DNA from 3 places in the Paenibacillus sp. FSL R7-0312 genome. Region 1 is predicted to be linked to each of the others. Evidence: riboswitches for the same ligand, from Rfam matches in the RefSeq annotation. Region 1 holds a riboswitch; each other region holds the start of a gene.
The links. Region 1 has a riboswitch for thiamine pyrophosphate ahead of thiC (phosphomethylpyrimidine synthase ThiC). Riboswitches for the same ligand answer to the same signal wherever they lie in the genome.

Region 2: linked by a shared signal. The riboswitch ahead of MKX70_RS03625 (ABC transporter substrate-binding protein) and the one ahead of thiC (phosphomethylpyrimidine synthase ThiC) in region 1 are both predicted to bind thiamine pyrophosphate.
Region 3: linked by a shared signal. The riboswitch ahead of MKX70_RS24445 (ABC transporter ATP-binding protein) and the one ahead of thiC (phosphomethylpyrimidine synthase ThiC) in region 1 are both predicted to bind thiamine pyrophosphate.

The regions. Positions count from the first base shown of each region.
Region 1 is NZ_JBBORE010000001.1:1,186,067-1,193,700, reverse strand. Features, by position in the region: gene MKX70_RS04975 (tetratricopeptide repeat protein) at 1-1,387, shown strand, start outside; gene trxB (thioredoxin-disulfide reductase) at 1,451-2,404, shown strand; TPP riboswitch at 2,477-2,583, shown strand; gene thiC (phosphomethylpyrimidine synthase ThiC) at 2,752-4,446, shown strand; gene MKX70_RS04960 (class I SAM-dependent methyltransferase) at 4,613-5,410, shown strand; gene MKX70_RS04955 (DUF1858 domain-containing protein) at 5,578-5,805, shown strand; gene MKX70_RS04950 (DUF438 domain-containing protein) at 5,820-7,085, shown strand; gene MKX70_RS04945 (ROK family glucokinase) at 7,325-7,634, shown strand, end outside.
Region 2 is NZ_JBBORE010000001.1:853,467-861,100, reverse strand. Features, by position in the region: gene MKX70_RS03640 (ABC transporter ATP-binding protein) at 1-846, opposite strand; gene MKX70_RS03635 (ABC transporter permease) at 937-1,698, opposite strand; gene MKX70_RS03630 (thiamine-binding protein) at 1,695-1,988, opposite strand; gene MKX70_RS03625 (ABC transporter substrate-binding protein) at 2,042-3,124, opposite strand; TPP riboswitch at 3,256-3,366, opposite strand; gene MKX70_RS03620 (hypothetical protein) at 3,437-4,897, opposite strand; gene MKX70_RS03615 (MFS transporter) at 4,943-6,151, opposite strand; gene MKX70_RS03610 (pyridoxamine 5'-phosphate oxidase family protein) at 6,312-6,749, shown strand; gene MKX70_RS03605 (EAL domain-containing protein) at 7,044-7,634, shown strand, end outside.
Region 3 is NZ_JBBORE010000001.1:5,552,015-5,559,648, forward strand. Features, by position in the region: gene MKX70_RS24420 (amino acid ABC transporter ATP-binding protein) at 1-298, opposite strand, end outside; gene MKX70_RS24425 (amino acid ABC transporter permease) at 311-979, opposite strand; gene MKX70_RS24430 (amino acid ABC transporter substrate-binding protein) at 1,073-1,927, opposite strand; gene MKX70_RS24435 (DHA2 family efflux MFS transporter permease subunit) at 2,190-3,710, opposite strand; gene MKX70_RS24440 (TetR/AcrR family transcriptional regulator) at 4,056-4,721, shown strand; TPP riboswitch at 4,790-4,892, shown strand; gene MKX70_RS24445 (ABC transporter ATP-binding protein) at 5,005-5,787, shown strand; gene MKX70_RS24450 (ABC transporter permease) at 5,768-6,544, shown strand; gene MKX70_RS24455 (ABC transporter substrate-binding protein) at 6,541-7,620, shown strand.

The sequences.
Region 1 (7,634 bases):
GGATGCCAGCGGCGAGTTCATGGCTGAATCCGAAGAGCTGATGGAACTGCTGCAATATGAGCTGAACCGTCCTGCTCCGCTTGTGCGGATCCGCAGCCGTGAGGGTGTGGTCGAGCATGACCGGGCCCGCAGTCTGCTGGAGGAGGGCAAGTTTCCCCAGGCCGTAGAGCTGCTGGAAGAGATCATTGCGGCCTCACCGGACTTTCTGGCTGCGCACAATAACCTGGCCCTCGCTTATTTCTATATGGGCCGGTTTGCCAAAGCGAAGGAATGCCTGAACGAGGTGCTGAAGCAGGACCCCGGCAATCTGCATGCGCTATGCAATATGGCGATTTTCCTGCAGTATGCAGGTGACAAGGAGCAGCTGGATTCTCTGCTGGGCATGCTTGAGGCCACTGTGCCTTTTCATCAGGAGCATGTATTCAAAATGGCCACCACGATGGGTATCCTGGGCAGGCATACCGCAGCGTACAGCCACTTCCGGCGTCTGCTGAAGGATGAAGAGGTCGCCGGGGACGCCGGCCTCTATCATTACTGCGCAGCAGCGGCCAGCAACAGCGGCCTCTACACTGAAGCGCTGCGCTGCTGGAGACAGGCTGCGAAGCTGGACCCTGAGTCGGCCGTGCCGGCATTCTTCCTGTCCCAGCTCCAGCAAGCCCGTGGAGAAGACAGACCCATGCCTGCGGTCAGCTATAATTACCAATTGCCTTTCCAGGAGCAGCTCAAGCAGTGGAAGGGGAATACAGGCAAGTTCACCGAAGAAGTACGGAACAATCCGCTGCTGCGCGCCTCGTTCTTCTGGGCGCTGCGCTACGGTGATTCCTCCACGAAGCTGCAGGTGACCGAAGCGTTGCGCTGGATTGAGGATGAGGAGATGTCCGAGGTACTGCGCGGAGTTCTGGAGCATCAGCCGCTCCAGGAGGACCGGCTGCAGGAGGCGGCGCTGTTCAGCCTGCAGCGGCTGATTGGAGAGAATCTGGAAGCAGCAGCTCCTGAAGAAGAGCAGGTGCAAGCGGCTTCCAGCCCCAAGGGCCCTGCTGAATGGAAGGAAGACTGGCAGCGGATTATCGATCATACGGTGGCCATGATGGACCGGAGGTATGATGCTGCGCAGAAGAAGGATGCAGAGTTTATCTGGAAGCAGTTCATCGGCAGCCTGTATCCGGATGTACCGCTATTCCGCAATGACGGCGGTTGGTGTGCGGCACTGGAGTACCTGACTGCCAGGCTGCACGGGCGTCCGGTCACCTTCCGCGAGGCGGCACAGCGTTACGGCGTCTCGGTCTCCATGGTAAGTCGCTATGCACGGCGGATCGATAATGAATGCGACACCCAGGGCATGCTGCCGGGAACGGACGGCTTGTCGCCGTCCACCAATAATATTTGAATCCTTTTTTCAAATATAAGAATCTATATGTTTCTCACACCTACTTGTAAGGAGGCCAATGTAATGTACAAAACGATTGTAATCGGAACAGGCCCGGCCGGGCTGACTGCCGCGATTTATCTGGCGCGTGCGAACCTGAGCCCGCTCGTAATTGAAGGCTTGCAGCCGGGAGGACAGCTGACAACGACGACAGAAGTGGAGAACTTTCCAGGCTTCCCTGAAGGAATTCTGGGTCCTGATCTGATGGACAACATGCGTAAGCAGGCCGAACGCTTCGGCGCTGAATTCAAGAATGGCTGGGTAGAGTCGGTGGACTTCTCGCAGCGTCCGTTCAAGGTGACTGTAGACGGAATGGGTGTGCTGGAAGCGGAGTCGGTCATTATTTCGACCGGCGCCTCCGCCAGATACCTGGGTATCCCGGGTGAGCAGGAGAATGTTGGACGCGGGGTCAGCACCTGTGCGACCTGTGATGGATTCTTTTTCCGTAACAAAAAAATTGTCGTGGTCGGCGGCGGCGACTCTGCGATGGAGGAAGCCAGCTTCCTGACCCGCTTTGCTTCCAGCGTAACGCTGGTTCACCGCCGTCCGGAGCTGCGTGCTTCGAAGATCATGCAGGACCGCGCGCGCGACAACAGCAAGGTGTCATGGGCACTGAACCGCACGCCGCTGGAGGTAACCGTTGGTGATACCGGGGTTAAGGGCATCACCGTCCTTAACAATGAGACGGGACTTACCGAGCTGATGGAAGCGGATGGTGTATTTGTCGCTATCGGACATACACCGAATACCGCTTTCTTAGGCGGGCAGATTAACACCGATGCCAATGGCTATATAGTGGTTAATCCGGGCACCACAGAGACGAATATTCCCGGTGTATTCGCTTGCGGCGACGTGCAGGATACGCGTTACCGTCAAGCTATATCGGCAGCCGGAACCGGCTGTATGGCCGCCATGGATGCCGAGAAGTTCCTGGAAGGCACGATGGTGCATGACTGGAGCGAATCGCTCGATAAATAACCGGAGAAGGTTCTTGTTATTGACGGGTTTACAAAAAAATCCTATACCAGTAGAATGTATTTAATTAGATAAGATACCCACTAGGGGAGCCTGAATAGGCTGAGACGGGAAAAGTGAATTTCCGGACCCTTGAACCTGATCTGGATCATACCAGCGTAGGAAAGTGGAGTCGGACCTTTTTTGAATACAGTCTTATTGGGCTGTTCCTTTGATAAAGCCGCTCCAGGTGGAGCGGCTTTTTGACTTGCAAGAATTCGTATGCCTTGTGCTATACATGATTCTTCGGCTCAGTCTGCTGCGTGAAATCTTATCTGATTGGCTCATAGAGCGAAGAGGAGGAGATTAGAATGCCCGAAATGATGAAGAACGAAGAGGTGGACCTTTCCCGATTTCCTGCAAGCCGGAAAGTGTATGTAGAGGGCTCGCGCCCGGATATTCAGGTTCCGATGCGGGAGATCAGCCTCAGCAGAACGGAGGGCGTTGCCGGGGAAGAGGAGAACGAACCGCTTCGTGTCTATGACACCAGCGGAATTTACACCGATGCTGCGCAAGAAGCTGACATTCGGAGGGGGCTGCCGCCGCACCGTTTAGGCTGGATTGCGGAGCGTGGCGATTCGGAGGAATACACCGGAAGAGCTGTGCAGCCGGAGGATAATGGAATCCGCAGGGGTGGGCCACCCGAAGAAGCTTATCCAGGGCTGCAGCGGAGCCCCCTGCGGGCACGTGCGGGCCGCAATGTTACCCAGCTGTATTATGCGCGTCAAGGGATCATTACACCGGAGATGGAGTATATCGCGATCCGCGAGAATACCCGGCCGGAATTCGTAAGGGATGAGGTAGCCGCCGGACGGGCCATTATTCCGGCCAACATCAATCACCCCGAGAGCGAGCCGATGATTATTGGCCGTAACTTCCTGGTGAAGATCAATGCGAACATCGGAAATTCTGCGGTGTCTTCTTCTATTGAGGAGGAAGTGGAGAAGATGCGGTGGGCGACCCGCTGGGGGGCAGACACTATCATGGACCTCTCCACCGGCTCTAAGATTCATACCACCCGTGAATGGATTATACGCAATTCTCCTGTGCCTGTCGGCACGGTGCCCTTATACCAGGCGCTCGAAAAGGTGAACGGCATAGCCGAGGATTTAACCTGGGAGCTCTATCGCGACACGCTGATTGAGCAGGCGGAGCAGGGTGTGGATTACTTCACCATTCATGCCGGAGTCTTAAAGAGCTATATTCCGTTAACAGCCGGAAGAATGACAGGAATCGTATCACGGGGCGGCTCGATTATGGCCGCTTGGTGCCTTGCCCATCAGCAGGAGAACTTTCTATACACACACTTTGAAGCTATATGTGAGATTATGAAGACGTATGATGTGGCCTTCTCTCTGGGGGACGGATTGCGTCCGGGTTCTATTGCAGATGCCAATGACGAAGCACAATTCGCTGAGCTGGAGACGCTGGGAGAGCTGACAGCCTTGGCATGGAAGCATGACGTTCAGGTAATGGTTGAGGGTCCGGGGCATGTGCCGATGCACAAGATTAAGGAAAATATGGACAAGCAGCTCGAGATTTGCCGGGAAGCCCCATTTTATACTCTTGGCCCGTTGACTACCGATATTGCCCCCGGTTACGATCATATCACTTCGGCCATCGGGGCGGCGATGATCGGCTGGCTCGGGACATCGATGCTGTGTTACGTTACGCCCAAGGAGCACTTAGGCCTGCCTAACAAGAATGATGTACGCGAAGGAGTCATTACCTACAAAATAGCCGCACATGCCGCAGACCTCGCCAAGGGGCATCCGGGTGCACAGGACAGGGACAATGCGCTGTCCAAGGCGCGGTTCGAGTTCCGCTGGCGAGACCAGTTCCATCTCTCTCTGGACCCGGAAAGGGCGCTGGAGTATCATGATGAGACGCTTCCTGCGGAGGGGGCGAAGCAAGCTCATTTCTGCTCTATGTGCGGTCCTAAATTCTGCAGCATGCGGATTTCGCATGATATCCGTAATTCCTACAGATTGAGCAGGTCGCTGTAAAAAAGGCAAGTCTCGTATAGCTATTTCCCTGCTGTCCCATGCTGTAAAAGGCGTGAGGGCAGCTTTTCTTATGCTCGAATAGCACAAGATTCATTCTCCCTATTATGTGAAACCAAGCACAAGCGTTGGCGTAAATAGCATTATCCAAGGATAGGGAGTGAATCAAATGAGGAACAAGGACTGGCTCAAGGAAAGCGAACGTTTCAATGAAGCGGCTGAATACTATGATAGGTATAGACCCAGTTATCCATTCGCCCTGATTGAGCAGATTGTACAAGAAGCCTCTCTGACTAAGGAGTCCAGAATTCTTGAGATCGGTGCCGGGAGCGGTAAAGCCTCCGAATTATTCCTGGACCGCGGGTATGAGCTGCTATGTATTGAACCGGGCCCACAACTGGCGGAATTGGGAAGACAGAAGCATAGGGATAAAAACGTGCGATTTGTAACCTCCAGGTTTGAGCACTGGTCTGGGCCGGAGACGGATTTCGACCTGATCTTCTCCGCTCAAGCCTTTCATTGGGTGCCGCAGCCGGAAGGTTACAAGAAATGTGGGCGGCTGCTGAAGCCGGGAGGGCGGCTCGCGCTCTTTTGGAATTTTTATCTGCAGGGAGACAGTGAGATGGAGCAAGAGATTGCCGAGGTCTGTGCGGAGTATGAGGTATTCTGGTTTAATAAGCGGGATGTAATTGAACAGAGAGTGGAGCGAACTGTAGCAGAGCTGTCCGGCAGCGGAAATTTCAGAGCCCCGGAGGTCTACCGGTATCCTTGGGACAGCAGGGATGACGCGGATAGCTTCATTAACTTCCTGCGGACCTGCAACGGGTTCATCGGGCTGAAGGAAGCGGAGCAGATTGAATTAAGCGCCAGGTTACATAAGCTGATCGGCCGGAATGGCGGCACCCTGCAAAGGAATTTTATATGTACGCTTTTCATAGCCGAAGCCTTGAATTCTGTGAATTCTTAACATACATAGCTGTCCCTATGCTGTAACAGGCGTACGGGCAGCTTTTTCCTTAAAAGCTAATATGTTGTGGGGTAATTTTATACTTAGTGACTGCAATCACAATTTACCCCCCTGCCCTATGCTAAGCTGTTGCTGAGAAGAATTCTCAATTGTGAGGTGTGCAGATCTTGAGCAAAGTGTTGAAGCTAGATGAGTCTATATTGGAGCTGGTAACCAGGCACCCGGAAGCCGTAGATATTATGGCCGGTCTGGGTTTCCATGATATAACGAAGCCTGGAATGCTGCAGACGGCAGGCAGGTTCATGACATTATCCAAAGGCATGAAATTAAAGAGAATAGAGCTGGAAACCGTTCGCCTGGCCTTTGAGCAGCACGGCTTCGAGATTATTGAATAGAAGGAGAGAATATAATGAGCGAACTGATTAATAACCGTGAAGTGGATGTACCGGAGCAGACACGCCGTCAGGCTATGCTGAGAGAAATCATCAAGGAGCTGCATGCGGGTAAAAGTGTAGAGGAAGTGAAGGCGCGTTTTGCAGAAGCGGTAGGCGATGTGACTGTAGCCGAAATATCCGCCATGGAGCATTCCCTGATGACCGAAGAGGGCATTCCCGTAGAGGAGGTGCAGCGTTTATGCTCCGTGCATACAGCCATCTTCAAAGGCTCAATTGAGCAGATTCACCGCTCCTCGAAGGCTGAAGAGCAGCCGGGACATCCGGTGCATACCTTTAAGCTGGAGAACCGTGAGATTGAACGGCTGGTTAACTTCCGGCTGGAGCTGCATACAGATAAGTTCAAGAAGAACGCCAGCGAAGAGATCATTTTCAAGCTGCTGGAAGACCTGAGTCTGCTGCTTGATCTCGACAAGCATTACAGCCGCAAGGAGAATCTGCTGTTTCCTTACTTAGAGAAGTACGGCATTTATGGCCCAACCAAGGTAATGTGGGGCGTGGATGACGGGATCCGCAATATGATTAAGGAAGCTAAGAAAGGACTCAGCGCTTATAACGGAGAGTCTGGGCAAATTGCAGCTTCACTGGATGAGATTATCAAAGAAGTCAACGAGATGATCTTTAAAGAAGAGAATATTCTGCTGCCGATGGCGCTCGATAAGCTGACTGAGGATGAATGGGTCAAAATCGCCCGCGAAAGTGACGAGATCGGCTTCTGCCTGACCGCGCCGGAGCAGGAATGGATTCCGGCGCGTGCCGCTGAACCGGAAGGTGCCCAGAGTCAGGACGAAGGGGAAGGGGAAGGCGCATCGCCGCAGGGCTTCATCCGTTTTGAGACCGGACTGCTGTCGCTCCATCAACTCGAGACGATGATGAATCATCTGCCGGTGGATTTGACTTTTATCGATGAGAACGATGTGGTCCGCTACTTCTCGCATGGCAAGGAACGGATCTTCGCCCGGACCAAGGCGGTTATCGGCCGTACGGTGCAGAACTGTCATCCGCCGCAAAGCGTACATGTGGTGGAGAAGCTGCTGGCGGATTTCAAGGCAGGCGTTAAGGATGCTGAGGATTTCTGGATTGCCATCAAAGATAAATTCATCTATATCCGCTACTTCGCAGTACGTGATGAGACCGGCCGCTATATGGGGACGCTGGAATTCACACAGAATATTGCTCCGATCCGTGCCTTAGAGGGGCAAAAGCGTATTTTGTCGGAATAATGGCAGATTTACAGGGACCAGGGCAATAGAAGATTACTTTCAGACTTTCTTGCCTGCCCGGTGAGAAGGTCTTTTTGTTAGGCGGGTTGTCCGCAGATGAAGCATGTAAAAACATCCCATACCGCTTCCCGAAGAACATTCCCCCGGGTGTATCGCCTTTCCTTGACCGCAGGGGAGGCTTCTATTATAGTGGGTACGTAGGATTAACTATTTTAGCATAGAAAAAGGTGGCTTGTAACATGTCTGAACATATCTACGTTGGCGTGGATTTAGGTGGAACCACGATTAAGGTTGGAATCTGCAATGCCGAGGGAAGCCTGCTGCACACTTACGAAGGTCCAACGGGGACCGCAGACGGCGTCGATGCCGTTATCGATAATATCGAGAAGTATGTGCGCCTGATTGTGGAGGACTCTCCGTATTCCTGGGAACAGCTTGCCGGTGTGGGAGCCGGGCTTGCCGGGTTTACGAATATTCGTGAAGGAATCATCATCCTTGCGCCCAACATAGGATTTAGAGATGTGCCGATCCGTTCCATTCTGGAAGGTC
Region 2 (7,634 bases), 330 kb from region 1:
TCAAAGGCTCTTGGCCTGCTCCTCGCGCATCCACACCGAGAGCTGGCGCTTAAGCTGCAGGAACTCTGGTGCATCGGTGATTTCATCGCGGCGCGGACGCGGGAACGGTACATCGACGGTGTGCAGGACGGAGCCGGGACGTCCGGAGAAGACATAGATGCGGCTGGAGAGCAGCAGCGCTTCTTCGATGTTGTGGGTGATGAACAGCACGGAGCGGCGGTTCTCTTCCCACAGCTCCAGCAGCCAGCGCTGCATCTGCTCGCGCGTCAGCGCATCGAGTGCGCTGAACGGCTCGTCCAGCAGCATCAGCTCCTGCGGAGCGAGCATGGCCCGCAGGAAGGCGGCCCGCTGCTGCATGCCGCCGGACAGCATATGCGGATAAGCGCGCTCGAATCCGCCCAGGCCGACCTTGGCCAGCCAGTGGCGCGCGGCTTCGCGGGCCTGCGGCTGAGGCGCGCCCTGCAGCTCGGCGCCGAGCAGGACGTTGTCCTCTATGCTCCGCCACGGGAACAGCGCGGGCTGCTGCGGCATATAGCTGATCTTGCCGCGCTGCCCGGTAACCGGGACGCCGTCCATGCTGACGGTTCCGGCATCCGGCAGCGTCAGGCCGCCGATAATATGGAACAGGGTGCTTTTGCCGCAGCCGGAAGGGCCGACAATGGAGACGAATTCCTGCGGCGCTACCGTCAGCGACACCTGATCCAGCACATGCGTCTCCCGGCGGCGGTGCGTGAACGACTTGGAGACGCTGCTGACTTCAAGCGCAGGCGGTGCGCTTTTGGCCTCGTCAAGGCTGCTGCCGGGGACGTCCTTCTTGAGCTGTACGGTATTCGTGAGTGGAGACACTTCGGTCAGCTCCTTCTGTATAGAAATCTTTGTACTTAAGCTTTATCTCTAACGTTCTCAGTATAGCGGTGTGTTGTTACCCTATGCGCGTTAAGCTTCCTTGCGCGGCTTCCAGCGCACGAGCCACCGCTCCAGCAGGGCAATCAGCGCGAACAGCACCAGACTCAGCAGCACAATAATGACAATGGCCACGAACATCCGGTCCGTGCGGTAAGAGGCCTTTTGCAGCAGCATATAATAGCCGATCCCTTTGTCCGCGCCGATCCACTCGGCAACCACTGCGCCCATGACGGCATAGGTCGCGGAGATTTTGAGCCCTGAGAACAGGGAGGGCAGGGAGCCGGGAAGCTCCAGCTTGGTGAAGATCTGCCAGTTGCTTGCGCCGGCCATTTTCATATAGTTCAACATTACCCGGTCGCTTTGCGCCAGCCCGCCCATGGCCGCTACAGCAACTGGGAAGAAGCAGACGAGGGTGATCAGGACGATTTTGGGCAGCAGGCCGAAGCCGAACCAGATAATCAGCAGCGGTCCAAGGGCAATGGAGGGCACATTCTGGCTGAGGATCAGCAGCGGATAGAGTGCTCTTTTGAGCCAGGGCAGCAGATGGAGCAGCAGGGCGACAATGAGGCCGATGCCGGTGCCGACCGGGAAGCCGATCAGGGTCAGGCGCAGCGTTGCGGCCGTATGCGCCCAGATCCCGGAGGCGTTGCCGCGTGATTCACGCGCGATATCGGACGGGCTCGGCAGCTGCCAGGCCGGGATATGGAACACCGATACCGCAATTTGCCATGCGCCCAGAAAAAAGATGACCGCCACAAGGGGCGGCCAGATTTGTCTCCAGGTGCTTCTCACGGCCGGTATTTCTCCGTCAGCTTGTCCATGCTAATACCGCTGGGATTATGGGCGATCTTGATCTGGGAGATCACGCTCGGGCTGCCGGAGGCAATCAGTGCCTCATGCATCTGACGTACAACTTCCAGCAGCTCCGTGAGCTCGCCTTCCATGGTAGTATCAAGCGGATTCACCTGGTGCTTGACCCCCGACTTCTGAATTACCTCAATCGCAGTGTCCACGTAAGGGATCGAATCCTCATTGTTTGGAGTCTTGGGAATTACCTGAATGCTAAGCAGTGTATTAGCCATTTATTATTCATTCCTCTCATGTAAGTTAGGGTCAGTATTATTCCACCCGGTGTTTACTGGCCTTCCGGCAAAAATTCATTCGTAAATGTACTTGCGGCATCCAGCGGTTTGTCCAGCAGCTTCAGGCCGTACATCCACTCTGCGTAATTCTGCCAGATTTCAAGCTTCTGCTCCCCCCAGCGGGCGGCATCGTCCTTGTATTTCGGGCTGAGCCATTTCTGGCTGGCCAGCACCAGCTCGGGATCAAGATCAGGCACTGCATCGGACAGGACTGTGGCCGCCTCTTCCGGATGATCGATCGCGTATTGATATCCTTTCGACGTAGCTTTGAGGAAAGCCTTCACCACTTCCGGATGCTCGGCAATTTCCTTCTCACTGGTGGTCAGCACCGGTGTGTAGTAATCCAGCTGCGGCGCATAATCCTTCAGGTACAGCATATCCAGCGGCTCGCCGCGCAGTTCGGCTTCGATCCCGGTCCAGGCGTAGAAGATCCAGGCAAAGTCGATATCGCGTTTCACCGCAGTGAAGAAGTCGGCTTCACCAATGTTTACCAGCTTCACTTTTTTGACATCTCCGCCTTCCGGATCCATGATCGCTTTCATGGCCGCTTCTTCCGCAGGAGAGCCCCAGCCTCCGTAGGTTTTGCCTTCGAAGTCTTTCGGCGTCTTAATATTGCGGTCCTTCGGAGCGGCAAAGCCGGAGGTATTATGCTGAATGATAGCGGCGATAGATACGAGCGGCACATCCTGCAGGCGGGCCAGGGTGAGCGCCTCCTGTGCACTGATGCCAAACTGGGCTTCACCGGAAGTAACCATCGTGTCAGACCCGGCAGCGCCAGGCTGCACAATCTCTACATCCAGACCTTCCTCAGCGTAATACCCCAGCTCCTTGGCGGCATACAGGCCGGTGTGATTCGTGTTCGGCGTCCAGTCCAGCGCAATCTTAACCGGGGTAAGCTCTATAGGCGCGTCGGTGGTACTGGCGGCTGCGGTTGCTTCAGGTGTAGCGGTGCTGCTCCCGGCGGCAGGTGTGCTGCCTCCGGCATTTCCTGCGTTACTGTTTCCGCCCCCGCATCCGGCTATCGCAATAACCAGCATAGAGCTGAGCAGCAGCGGTAATACTTTTTTGACTCCCATTTCTCTTCTCTCTCCTTCCAGCAATCCCTAGTCTTCCAAAATTCAGAGTAACCCATACCAAAAAGCGCCCCGGAGACCGGGACGCCAGTTACTTGCGCAAGGTGAGCTCAACTTCAGGCCTATGAAGGGGCTCGGGGTTGAATGAAGATTCCTACGCTGGCATTATCCAGATCAGGTATAAGGGTCAGTATCTTGTGGGATACAATCTCAGCCGGCCAATTCCAGCACCCCTGGTTCTATGAAGTTCACGGGTATTGCTATGTTCTTACGGTGTATTATAGACGCCAGCTTCCTGGTTGTCCAGCCTCCCCCTCAATCCCTATCATAGAACCGCTTCTTACGGCGGCTGCGTATTCCGTTCCACACCTCTCTCAGCGTCAGGCCCAGACTGACTGCGATCCCGGAGAAGGTGAGGAACAGCGCCAGGTACTCAAACGCAGAGTACTCCAGCATTTTGCTCCAATCGATCGGTGCCTTCAAGTCCTCAATGACCTGATTCATCCCGTAAATCCCGCTTATTACCGTAAATACAGTCAGGACCATCAGCAGCGTATCCCGGCGTTTGGCCTGGAATTTATCCTGATACTGGAACAGGTCATTCAAGGTCATCTTCACTTCATCGAACAGGGCGTCGTTGCCGTAAACCTTGCGCAGCTGGAAGAAGATCTCCCGTCCCTGCGACTGCGAAATCAGCTCCAAAAAGTAGAATTTGGCCGAGAACTTATTAATCAGGAAGATCAGATTCTCGATCTCGTCATAATCGTGGTTGATGCGCAGCCGGGAATGCAGATTGGCCAGCTTCAGCAGCACGATTTTATGAAAAACACTCAGCAGAAGCCCATAATAATACTCCCCGTACATCTGGTTAATCAACGGGGTGGCGATGTCAGATTCGGCCCGGCTCAGGCAGCAGAAGGTCTGCTCATTGGTCATATAATAGGTGTCCGGCCCCCAGCGGCTGTAGCAATGTTCAGAGGTGTACTGCTCGATATATTCGGGATCGCTGGCACTGGTATAAGGCTTGCCCTCCATACTCAGCCCATCCAGCTGGGAGGCACGGTAGCGCAGCAGGGTACTGATCTCCTCCGATTCTTCTTCGCGGTTGAAGCCGTAGAAAGCCTGCACCAGCATCCGTTCGTCCACGAAAAAAGGCAAGGTCTCGAAATACGCGCCATCGATCTCCGCAGGGTCGAGAAACGGCTCCAGCCCGGCAATCAGATTCTTGAATACGAAATCCTCCACCTGGCCGAAAGACTTCTTATGACAATGGATAAAGGACTGCTTATCCTGGTAGGATACGTCCTCCAGTGTACGGAAGCGGTCGGCGAATTCCAGCGCAGTGCTGAAGGAGAGATGCTCTTCTTCAATAGCCGTTCTTATGGTCAGGAAGCCCAAATCAAACGGACAGAGGAACACATCCGTGGACAGCACGCGGAAATTTACGGATTGAAACGGCATTTCAAGCTGGCACTGCAGATTGTTCACCCGGGAAAAGCGGCGGAAGGAATCAGCATCCTTCTCACGCGGAAAGAGGACATGAGCGGCGAACGGCAGGTAGCTGCGCTCCATTCTCTCATGGGAGACGCAGTAGCCCTCCCCGTAATAGGCATGCTCAAGATCCTTGTTATCGAGAAAAAAACGCGTAAACCCGTCCTGCTGCAGACGCTGGGCCAGTTCTTGGTCCTGTCCGGCCTTGAGGGAGAAGGGGAAAATGAATTGCAGCAATGCAGTATGCAGCAGCGGTTCGGGTCTGTCGGAGTGCAGCTCAGCCATATACGGATTCCGTCCTTATTCACAGGATATTGATCTCTTGCTATATTACCCGATTTTCCAGGCAGCCACGCTAAGCAGGAATAATACGGCGGCAAAAGCGGCCAGAAGCCCTGAGGTCTGGGCCACCTGCATATGGTCCATGGACCAGCCGGTCAGCAGCGGCAGCACCGCGCCGCCGATTCCGCCCGAGGCGATCATGATGCTTGGCGTGGATTCCTCCGCACCGGGCAGCAGCTTGCTTGCGAAGACTAGGGCGATGGAGAAGATGCCGGACATGAACAGCCCGAGCAGCAGAATGACGGCGAATGCGGCAATCCGGTGCTCGGCGAACGGGAAAATAACCAGCAGCAGCAAAGCGGCGAAGCAGCTGAGGAGCACGTAGATGCGGTAGGAAATCCGCTCGGCAACCACACCGGCGAACAGTCTGCCCGCCGACATAGCCAGCCAGAAGAAGGTAACCGTCAGCGCTGCCGCAGCTTCGCTCATGCCCAGCTTGGCGATGAAGATCGCCGGCATGAAATTGACCAGACTCATCTCGGTACCTACATAGAGAAAGAAGAAGACGATGAACAGTCCAAGGAGTACCCACTGTTTGCCCTTGTACGGCAGGCGTCCGGATTTACCGGCAACGGATACTGTTCCGGGTGCTGTTGCGTCTGCGAAGGCAGCGGCAGCGGCAGTGCGTAAAGGCCGCTCATCCAGCACACCCTGGAGCGGACCGAAGCTGCTCTTCGCCCAGAAGAGCAGTGAAACCAGAGAAAAGGCGGCAACGATCAGGAAAGCCAGCCTCCAGCTGCCGGCGGCAATCAGCGGACTTGCGGCCAGCGGCATGAGCAGTGCGCCTACACCGAACAGCACCTCCAGCCTGCTCATAGCAATTGCTGTTCCTTCGGTGATTGCTGCGATAATAATCGTGCCGATGACGGCTTCGATCATGCCGAAGCCGAAGCCTGCGGCTACCGCAATCACGTACATCCAGCCCCAGGGCGGGAGGAAGGCATAGGCCGTTTCGGCGCAGAGCAGCATTCCGGTGGCGATCAGGATGCCGCCGCGTTTGCCGAAGCGGCGGTTCAGCAGCGGCGAGACCAGCACACCGGCGAGGAAGCCGCCGAACTGGCTGAAGATTAGCTCGCCTCCCGCACTGTAGCTGCGGTCATAATGCTGAAGCAGCACAGGCAGAATAGAGCCCAGTACCACATGGGCAAGCCCGATGACGAAATAGGAGAGACAGCCGATCCAGATTAATTTTTTCAAGGGGAGAGACTCCTTCTGGGTGAATTTATGAACATAATCCGGATTCATTATGAACCGAACGGGTACACTATAATAAGCACAGTTTTTATAATAAATCCAAACTGCGGATGTGAATATATAAACTTATGTTCACATGAATTCGAAAGGAGCTTTCTCGTCAATGGATAACAAAGAGCTGGAGAAAACGATCATACAGGCGCTGGATGACAACAAGTTCGGGTCCTTCGGCACGATAGAAGCCGGCAACAAACCTAAGGTGCGTTATATGGCGGTATTTCATGACGGATTGAACATTTATCTGGCTACGAACCGCAAGACCCATAAGGTAGAGGAGCTTAAGGATAATCCGAATGCTTGCCTGCTGCTGGGTTACGAGCAGGGTGGCGGCAAGGATGTGCTGGAGATTGAAGCCACAGTAGCTGTCACCAAAGATGAGGGTTTGCGTTCGAAAGTATGGAACACATCCTTGGAGCAATGGTTCAAGGGACCGGATGATCCCGACTATGTAATCCTGGAGCTATCTCCGACACGGATTGAATATATGGGTAAAAATAAGGAACACGGTGTATGGCAGGGAGCAGCTGCGGTATCCAAGTAAGTAAGCAACGGTACTGAAAGGACCCGGTCCATTATAATAATAGAGGCAATGTTTATGATCAGGCCTTTCCTGAGCCGTAGGGTTCGGGAAAGGCCTCGCCGTGTTGTGCAAATATAAGAAGTTACAGGTTTCACACGATAACTTATCCTTCTATTTCTCGCTGAAACGGATACCGTCCTTTAAAAAGGACGGTATCCGTTTCCACTTGTGCATCTCGCAAATAATAGATGGGACATGGGAAACCATGCTATACTTGCCTCAGTATTTTGACATCCTGAGGCGGAGGCGATTACTATGAATTGTGTTGACTGCGCTGACATAGACCCGATTGAAGATGAAGGGGAGCTGAAGCTGCGCCCCTATTCTGTTCCGCTTGCCGCTGCGGTAAGGAATGCAGGATATGAAGTATTCGGGACAAGCAGGACCTGTATCATCCCTTACCGCTCCAAAGAAGATTTGCTGGATCTGTTAGGACGGCTGGAGGTATTCGAGGAGCAGCAGCAGATCTCCTTGTCTTTGTGTATTAAGGGCAGAGGAGCCCGCATTTCTCTGGAGCGCTGGCTGACTCTCGATCAGCTGAAGGTCCGCTTTTCCAGCGAGAATCTGGTTTCGATTATTATGAGCCATGATTTCTGCAGCCACATGCAGCCGATTGTGAATTTCTCCGAAGAGATTATTGGCTTTGAACTGCTGCTGCGGCCGCTGCCGCAAGGGAATCATTTTCAGCCGTATGAGCTGTTTGAGATTGCCCGGCGCACAGGATTCCATTCCTTTCTTGACCGCGCCGCCAGGATCTCAGCCATTGAGACGAGTGCAAGAATGCTGCCGAAGGGCATCAAGCGGTTCATTAACTTCCTGCCCTCCTCTATTTATAATCCTAAGTAC
Region 3 (7,634 bases), 4.4 Mb from region 1:
CCGTCATATGCGGGAACAGATTGTAGGACTGGAAGACCATTCCCGTCTGCTGGCGAAGAGACAGCACGGTACGCTGTGGAATTTTGCCGCCGGGAGTGAAATCCAGCTTAATATTATTCAGAGCCAGGCTGCCCTTGTCGGGAGTCTCCAGCAGGTTGAAGCAGCGCAGCAGGGTGGTTTTGCCGGAGCCGGAAGGTCCGATAATGACCATCACCTGGCCATGCTCAACGGTAAGATCAACCCCCTTCAAGACCTGCAGCGGACCGAAGGATTTATGTAAATCACGTATTTCAATCATGGGTATGCCTCCTTAACTGGCCGAATACCGGTCCAGCCGCTTCTCCAGGTATTTCTGCAGCACCGATAATACTGAGCAAAATAACAGATAGAATAAACCCGCTTCGCAATACAACAGCAGCGGTTCATAGGTGGTGGCTGTAATTTGCTGAGCTTTTCTGAACATTTCTACATATGTGATGCTTGCTGCAAGTGATGTATCCTTCACCAGACTAATAAATGAATTGGATAATGGCGGAACCGATACCCGGGCAGCTTGAGGCAGAATCACCCGCCGCAAAGCCTGTCCACGGCTCATACCGACGGAGAAGGCAGCCTCCCATTGCCCTTTATGTATGGAGAGAATAGCCGCCCGGACAATTTCCGAGGAGTATGCCCCGACACTAAGGGTGAAGCCAATCACAGCTGCGATGAACGGATCAAGCACAATACCTACCGTAGGCAGCCCGTAGAAAATAATAAACAGCTGAAGCAGCAGCGGTGTTCCGCGGATGACCCAGACGTAGAAGCCGGCAATCAGCTTCGGAATTCTCCAGGAAGAGAGCCGCACAAGCGCAGTAATTACAGCAAGTGTAAGCCCAAGTGCAAAGGAGACCAAGGTCAGCGGAATGGTAAAAGCCACCCCGGCTTTGAACAGAGGCAGCAGTGAATCGAGAAATATTTGTATTTTGCGGTCATCCATCGTTCTGACATCCTTCTTGGAACGGCAAGGCGGAAGCAACCAGCTCCGCCCTGTGTCCATAAGTTATTTGAGACTGCCGTCAAGCAGGCAAGCTTATTTCGATACATTAGCTCCGAAGTACTTCTCGGAAATCTTCAGATATGTGCCATCATCATGCATGGCAGTCAGCGCTTCATTCACTGCCTGCACAAGCTCATCGTTACCCTTCAGGAAGACCGCTGCACTATACGAGCCTTCTGCAATCTCATCAACCTTCTTGATCTTGATATCAGGCTTCTGCTTCTTCAGATCCAGGAAGGACAAGCCGTCATTGACGGTTGCATCAATCCGGCCGGAGGTCAGCAGATCAATTGCCTGATTGAAGCCTTCGGTGGATACAATCTCTGCACCGTTATCCGTTGCAATCTGTCCGAGGTTACTTGTCAGGGACTGGCCGGCTTTCTTGCCCTTGAGGTCCGCGAATGATTTGATATCTTCATTATCTTCACTGACGATCAGCACAGCCTTGGATACGATATACGGGTCGGAGAAATCATATTTCACTTTGCGCTCATCCGTAATGGAAACTTCGTTGAAGATCGTATCGAACCGCTTGGCATCCATGCCGGCAAAAATACCGTCCCACTGAGTCTCGATAAACTCGGCTTCCACGCCCAGACGTTTAGTTACTTCTTCAGCAATTTCCACATCGAAACCGGTCAGCTTGCCGTCGGCATCATGATATGTGAACGGGGCATAGGTGCCTTCTGTTCCGATACGCAGCTTGCCGCTGGCTTTGACAGCTTCCAGACTATTCTGCTCAGCAGGTGCTGCACTATCAGTAGCCGCCGCAGTCGGTTCAGCCGCCGCATTGCCGCCTGTTGCTGAATTATTGTTATTGTTGTTGCCGCATGCCGCAACCACGGCCATGGTCAGGAGCAGCATAATTGTCAGACTAAGTTTTTTCATAAGATTAATCCCCTCTCATCTCTCTTTATGTTCCGGACTTGCCAGCAAAATGAATCGTAACACTGAGCTGTTACATCCGTCAATAACTTTTTCCGATAATAAACATCGGATTTATGTTATATAGGTTTTTGATAGTTTAGCTTGCCCCGAAATTGCATTTCTACATCAGTGGAAGACAAACTAAATGATCCACAACGCAAAACAGCGACCCTCCAGTAACGGAGAATCGCCGCCTTACTTCTTATGAATGTGAATGCACCTATTAACCGTGCATGATTTCAGGCAACGCTTTCTCCCTGGAGCCTCCGCTTTCTGGTTTGCGGCCCCTGCGCAGCAGCAGTCCAAGGACGGCGCCGCCTAAAGCTACAAAAATCATAATGTGGAAGGTGTCGGCAAAGCCTTGGGCCAATACAGTCTGCTTGGCCAGCTGCAGGGCTTCCTTCGAGACTCCGTCCACCGTCTGCCCGGCAGCGGCTGCCGCCTCCTGCATTTCAAGACCACGCGCGGAGGTTCTGGCCGTCAGAATCGTAACCAGTGTTGACACTGCAAGTGAGTTAATGACCTGCTGCATGGAGTTGGTGAGTGAGGTTACCCGGTTGACCAGATTGCCTGGCGCCTTGTTCAGCAGATGCGTATTCATCGGCATCATCATCATCCCCATCCCTGCACCGCACATGATTAGCGGAAGAATGAGATCACGGCTCTGGGTGGTCAGATCGACATGGGAATACTGAAACAATGCGCCAGAGACCAGACTGAGTCCGCAAACCACCAGCCAGCGCACCCCGATCCGGTCGAACAGAATTCCGGCAATCGGCATCATCAGCCCGGAAGCAATGGCCTGCGGCAGCAGGGTCAATCCGGTATCAAATGCGCCGAAGCCGCGGGCCTGCTGCAGAAACTGCGGCAGTAGAAATAAAGCACCATATAAGCCGAACTGGGCGATCCACTGCACGATAATTCCGGTGGTGAAATCCACGGATTTCAGAATCCGCAGCTCCAGTAAAGGGGTCCTGGAACGCAGCTCGGCAATGACAAAGGCAATCAGTGCAACAGCTCCCAGAGATAACCCGATTAGCGTTTTGTCCGAGGTCCAGCTCTGCGCACCCTGACTTACACCGTAAGTGAGTGAAGCAAAAGCCAGCGGTCCGAGCACCATTCCGAATTTATCCATGCCGGGAACGGTGTTCTTCGCCGCATTCGGCAGCTTTCGCAGCCCGATCAGCACACAGATAATACCGATGGGGATATTAATCAGGAAGATCCAGCGCCAGGAGTGGTATTCCACCAGCCAGCCTGACAATACAGGACCAATCGCGGGTGCGAACAGCACGGGAATCCCCATAATTCCCATAACAACGCCGACTTTACTCTTGGGAGCCAGTCTGTACACATAAGCCATCCCGACCGGGAGCACACAGCCCCCTCCGAGACCCTGCAATACCCGGAATACGACCAGCCATTCTGCACTGCTTGGCGTTGCACACAGAATGGAGCCGATCGTAAACACAATAACAGCTGTCAAAAAGACGTTCTTAGCCCCGAACCGGTCAGACAGCCAGCCTGACAGCGGAATGACCGAAGCCTGCGCCAGCATATACCCGGTTACAACCCACTGCAGCGTATGCAGGTCTGTATTGAAATCCACCACTAGTCTGGACAATGCCACATTCATTGCGGTACTGTCCAGCACAACCATAAATACGCCGGCAATAATAGCCAGCAGCGGAACTAGAATGCCGGATAACCGGAAATCGGCATCCTGCTTCAAGGTCTGATTCATACTCCTTCTCCTCCTGAATTGTCCGCAGTCAGCTACGTTGACCTGCGGGCAGGTTTGTCTATATAATTAGTGAACGGACAATTGTCCGTTATCGCATTTCATAGTCTACGGACAATTGTCCGATGTGTCAATTGTTTTACATAATTTCCTGTAAACAACACACAAGTTACCAGTGAATTACTTCGGGCTAGCGGAATACGTCAATTCCCCCTCACTTGATTCGTTACCGGCAGTATAGAGATTTATTAGAACTCACTGTAGGCATAAATGTTGTTTATTTTGCAGCTTTGATTCATGGATAGCCGGGTATCCGGATGGATTGTTGTATGACTGAAAGGGGATATTATGAAAAAAACAGAAACGGAAGTTGAACCTGTAACATCAGCAGCTCCCGAGAACACAGGGCACGCAGATAACGCTGCAAAAGAACCCGCCGATCCTTATATGCAGCGGATACTCGAAGCGGCCCGCCAGCTGTTCACCGAGAGCGGCCTCGAAGCTGTCAGTATGTACGGCATCGCCAAACGGGCCGGCATAGGACAGGGATCGCTGTACCGCCGCTTCACCGATAAGGGCGAAATCTGTTCGGCTCTGCTGCTGGACAGCACCGAGCAGTTTCTGTCGGGGATGGAACAGCAGCTTGCTGCCAGCGCCGGTGAAACGGCTGCCCTCGCGCATCTGCAGAGCAGCATTGAGCAGGTCGTTGGTTTCATTGAGCAATATGCGGAGCTCTTGAATATGATCAAATCTGAATTCACAGGCAAGAAGCAGCTTACCCAGTTCGAACATCCTTTTTTCCAGCGGCTCGGGAGGATTATGAGTGAACTTCTGCACCGCGCATCCGCGAATGGAGAGATTATCGGGATTGATCCCCGCTTCGCTGCCACAGCACTTATCTCTGTACTTAGTCCCGATCTTTACCTGTATGAACAGAAACGGAACGGATCCTCCAAAGAGGAAATCTCGCAGGGAATTGTTGCATTGTTCATAACCGGCCTCTCCAAGCGCTGAGTACAGGCTCTTTACAAGCGGAGGAATTATGGTATATTAAGTAGCAATTACGAATTCAATAGCACCTGTTATTTCACTAGGGGAGTCGGCCGACTGAGACGGAGCTTAAGCTCCGGACCCTTGGAACCTGATCTGGATCATACCAGCGGAGGGAAGTGGAGCAGAATGTATCAGCGGTTCCGCGTCTTTGCAAACTGACTGTACCTTCAGACCCATTCATTTCCTCCGGAAATGGATGGGTCTTTCTTGTTTTCGTAGCGTAATCACTTTTCCCTAAGGAGGCTTGCTTCTCCATCCTATGATCAACATCGCGAACCTGTCCTATTCTTTCGGCGCAGCTTCAAGGGCTCCGGTCTTCTCCGAAATCTCCATGAAGGTCCGCCGCGGGGAGTTCATCTCCGTCGTGGGGGCCAGCGGCTGCGGCAAAAGCACGCTGTTCAAGATTATCGCCGGCCTGCTGGAACCCGGCAGCGGCGAGGTTGCACTGCACGGGCAACCGTCCAAAAACACCTCGGAGCGGCTCGGCCAGGTCGGATATATGCCGCAGCGGGATCTCCTGCTGCCGTGGAGAACCGTGCTGGACAATTGCCTGCTGCCCTGGGAACTGAAGCGGAGCGGCTCCAAAGAGGAAGCCGTTATCCAGATTCGCAGCATGCTGCAGCAGTTCGGCCTTGGTGAGACCGGGGCTGCGTATCCGCATGAGCTGTCGGGCGGCATGCGCCAGCGGGTTGCGGTGCTCCGCACCCTTGCCGCCGGGAATGAGCTGCTCCTGCTGGACGAGCCGTTCGGGGCGTTGGACGCCATAACCAAGCGGGAGCTTCACCGCTGGCTGCTGGAATTATGGTCGGGACTGGAGAAGACTGTGCTGTTCATTACCCATGACCTTGAAGAAGCGCTTCTGCTTAGCGACCGCATCTATCTGATGACCGGCGGTGCCGGGGGCGGTATGCAGGAGTTCATCACCGGTCTCCCCCGTCCCAGACATCACAGTCTGAATTACGAACCGCAGTTTGTTGCCCTGCGGAAGGAGTTGGAGCTGAAGCTGTATGACAACCGTCTTTTATAGAAGATTGCTGCGGGAATACAGCCCGGCTATTCTGCTCGTGCTGCTGATCCTTGCAGTCTGGGAAACGGTGTCCCGGCTGGGGCTGATTCCTCCGTTCATCCTGCCGGCCCCCACTGCCATCTGGAGCGCTCTGATGGAGGAGCGGCGTCTGCTCTTCGGTGTGCACCTGCCCGCAACGCTGCTTGAGGTACTAACAGGCTTCGCTCTGTCCGTCTTCTGCGGCAGTCTGCTGGGAACGGGCATGCATCTATTCAGGCCGATGGCCAAGGCGCTGTATCCGCTGCTGATTATCAGCCAGACGATTCCGCTGGTTGCCCTCTCTCCCCTGTTTATCATGTGGTTCGGCTACACCTTGTGGAGTAAGGTCGCCGTAGTGTTCCTGACCGCCTTCTTCCCGGTGGTTGTCGGCACCTACGACGGGCTGGGCAAGAATACGGAGCAGTACCGCGAGCTGTTGTTGACGCTTGGCGCGAACCGCTGGCAGATTCTCCGCAAGGCTGCTGTTCCGCTGGCCCTGCCGTCCTTTTTCTCCGGACTGAAGCTGTCGGTAGTGTACTGTGTCATAGGCGCTACCATCGGCGAATGGCTGGGTGGCAGCCAGGGGCTCGGTTACTTCAGCCGGAGAATGGCCGGCAATCTGCAGAGTGCCGAGATGTTTGCCGCTGTTGTGCTGCTGTCCGCTCTTGGGATCACTCTGTTTCTTTGTATTGCTACGCTTGAGAAGTTATTTTTGAAGAAAAGAGGACGTTATTCATGACTCCAATCCGCTATACCCGTTATCTCTACCCCCGTAGTGCTCAACCTTATAAGTTGCTGCCTTATGTACTGCTACTGTCTGTTCTTTTGGTTCTGCCCGGCTGCGCCGGCAATAACGGGCCGACTGGCTCCGGCTCATCATTGGCATCATCCGCTCCGGCGGCAGCCGCAGACGGTACAGCCCATAAGCTGACGATCATGCTCGACTGGTATCCGAATGCCGTTCATTCCTTTTTGTATGCAGCTCAGAGTGAGGGGTATTTTGCCGAAGAGGGGCTTGATGTTGAGATACAGATGCCTGCCGACAGCAACGACGCGCTGAAGCTGGTAGCTGCCGGACAAGTCGATCTGGCCCTCAGCTACCAGCCGCAGGTGCTGATGGCCCGGGGAGAGCAGATTCCGGTCAAATCCGTCGCCGCTCTGGTACGGCATCCCCTGAACCATCTCATGGTTTCCGCAGACAGCGGAATAACCCGCCCCGGAGAGCTCTCAGGCAAGCAAGCCGGTTACTCCTCCATTCCGCTGTATGAAGCCATGCTGCACACTATGATCCAAACCGATGGCGGCGATCCCGCCTCCCTGAAGCTGATTGACGTTGGCTTTGAGCTTATCCCTGCCCTCTCCACCGGGCGTGTGGATGGAATTATGGGCGGCTTCATCAACCATGAGCAGCTGATATTAGAACAGGAAGGCCATCCTGTGCGTTCGTTCAATCCGGTAGACTACGGGGTTCCTGATTATTATGAGCTGGTGCTGGTCGCAAGTGACCAGGGTCTACAGGATTCCTCGGCATATTTCCAAAAGTTCATGAATGCTGCGCGCAAGGGTCAGCAATTCGTCACTAAGCAGCCGGAGCAGGCGCTGAAGCTTCTGCTGGAGCATCAGGATGCCACCGCACCGCTTGATGAAGCCATCGAGAAGCGCAGCCTGGAAATTCTGCTGCCGCTTATGGACGCCGGGTCACAGCCCTTCGGATATCAGGATACCGCTTCCTGGGAGAATGTCCGTAAATGGCTGAGCGAGGGCGGTCTGCTGGCAGAGGAAGTTGACAGTGCAGATGCTTTTATTAATTTATAGAACATGCTTTCGAA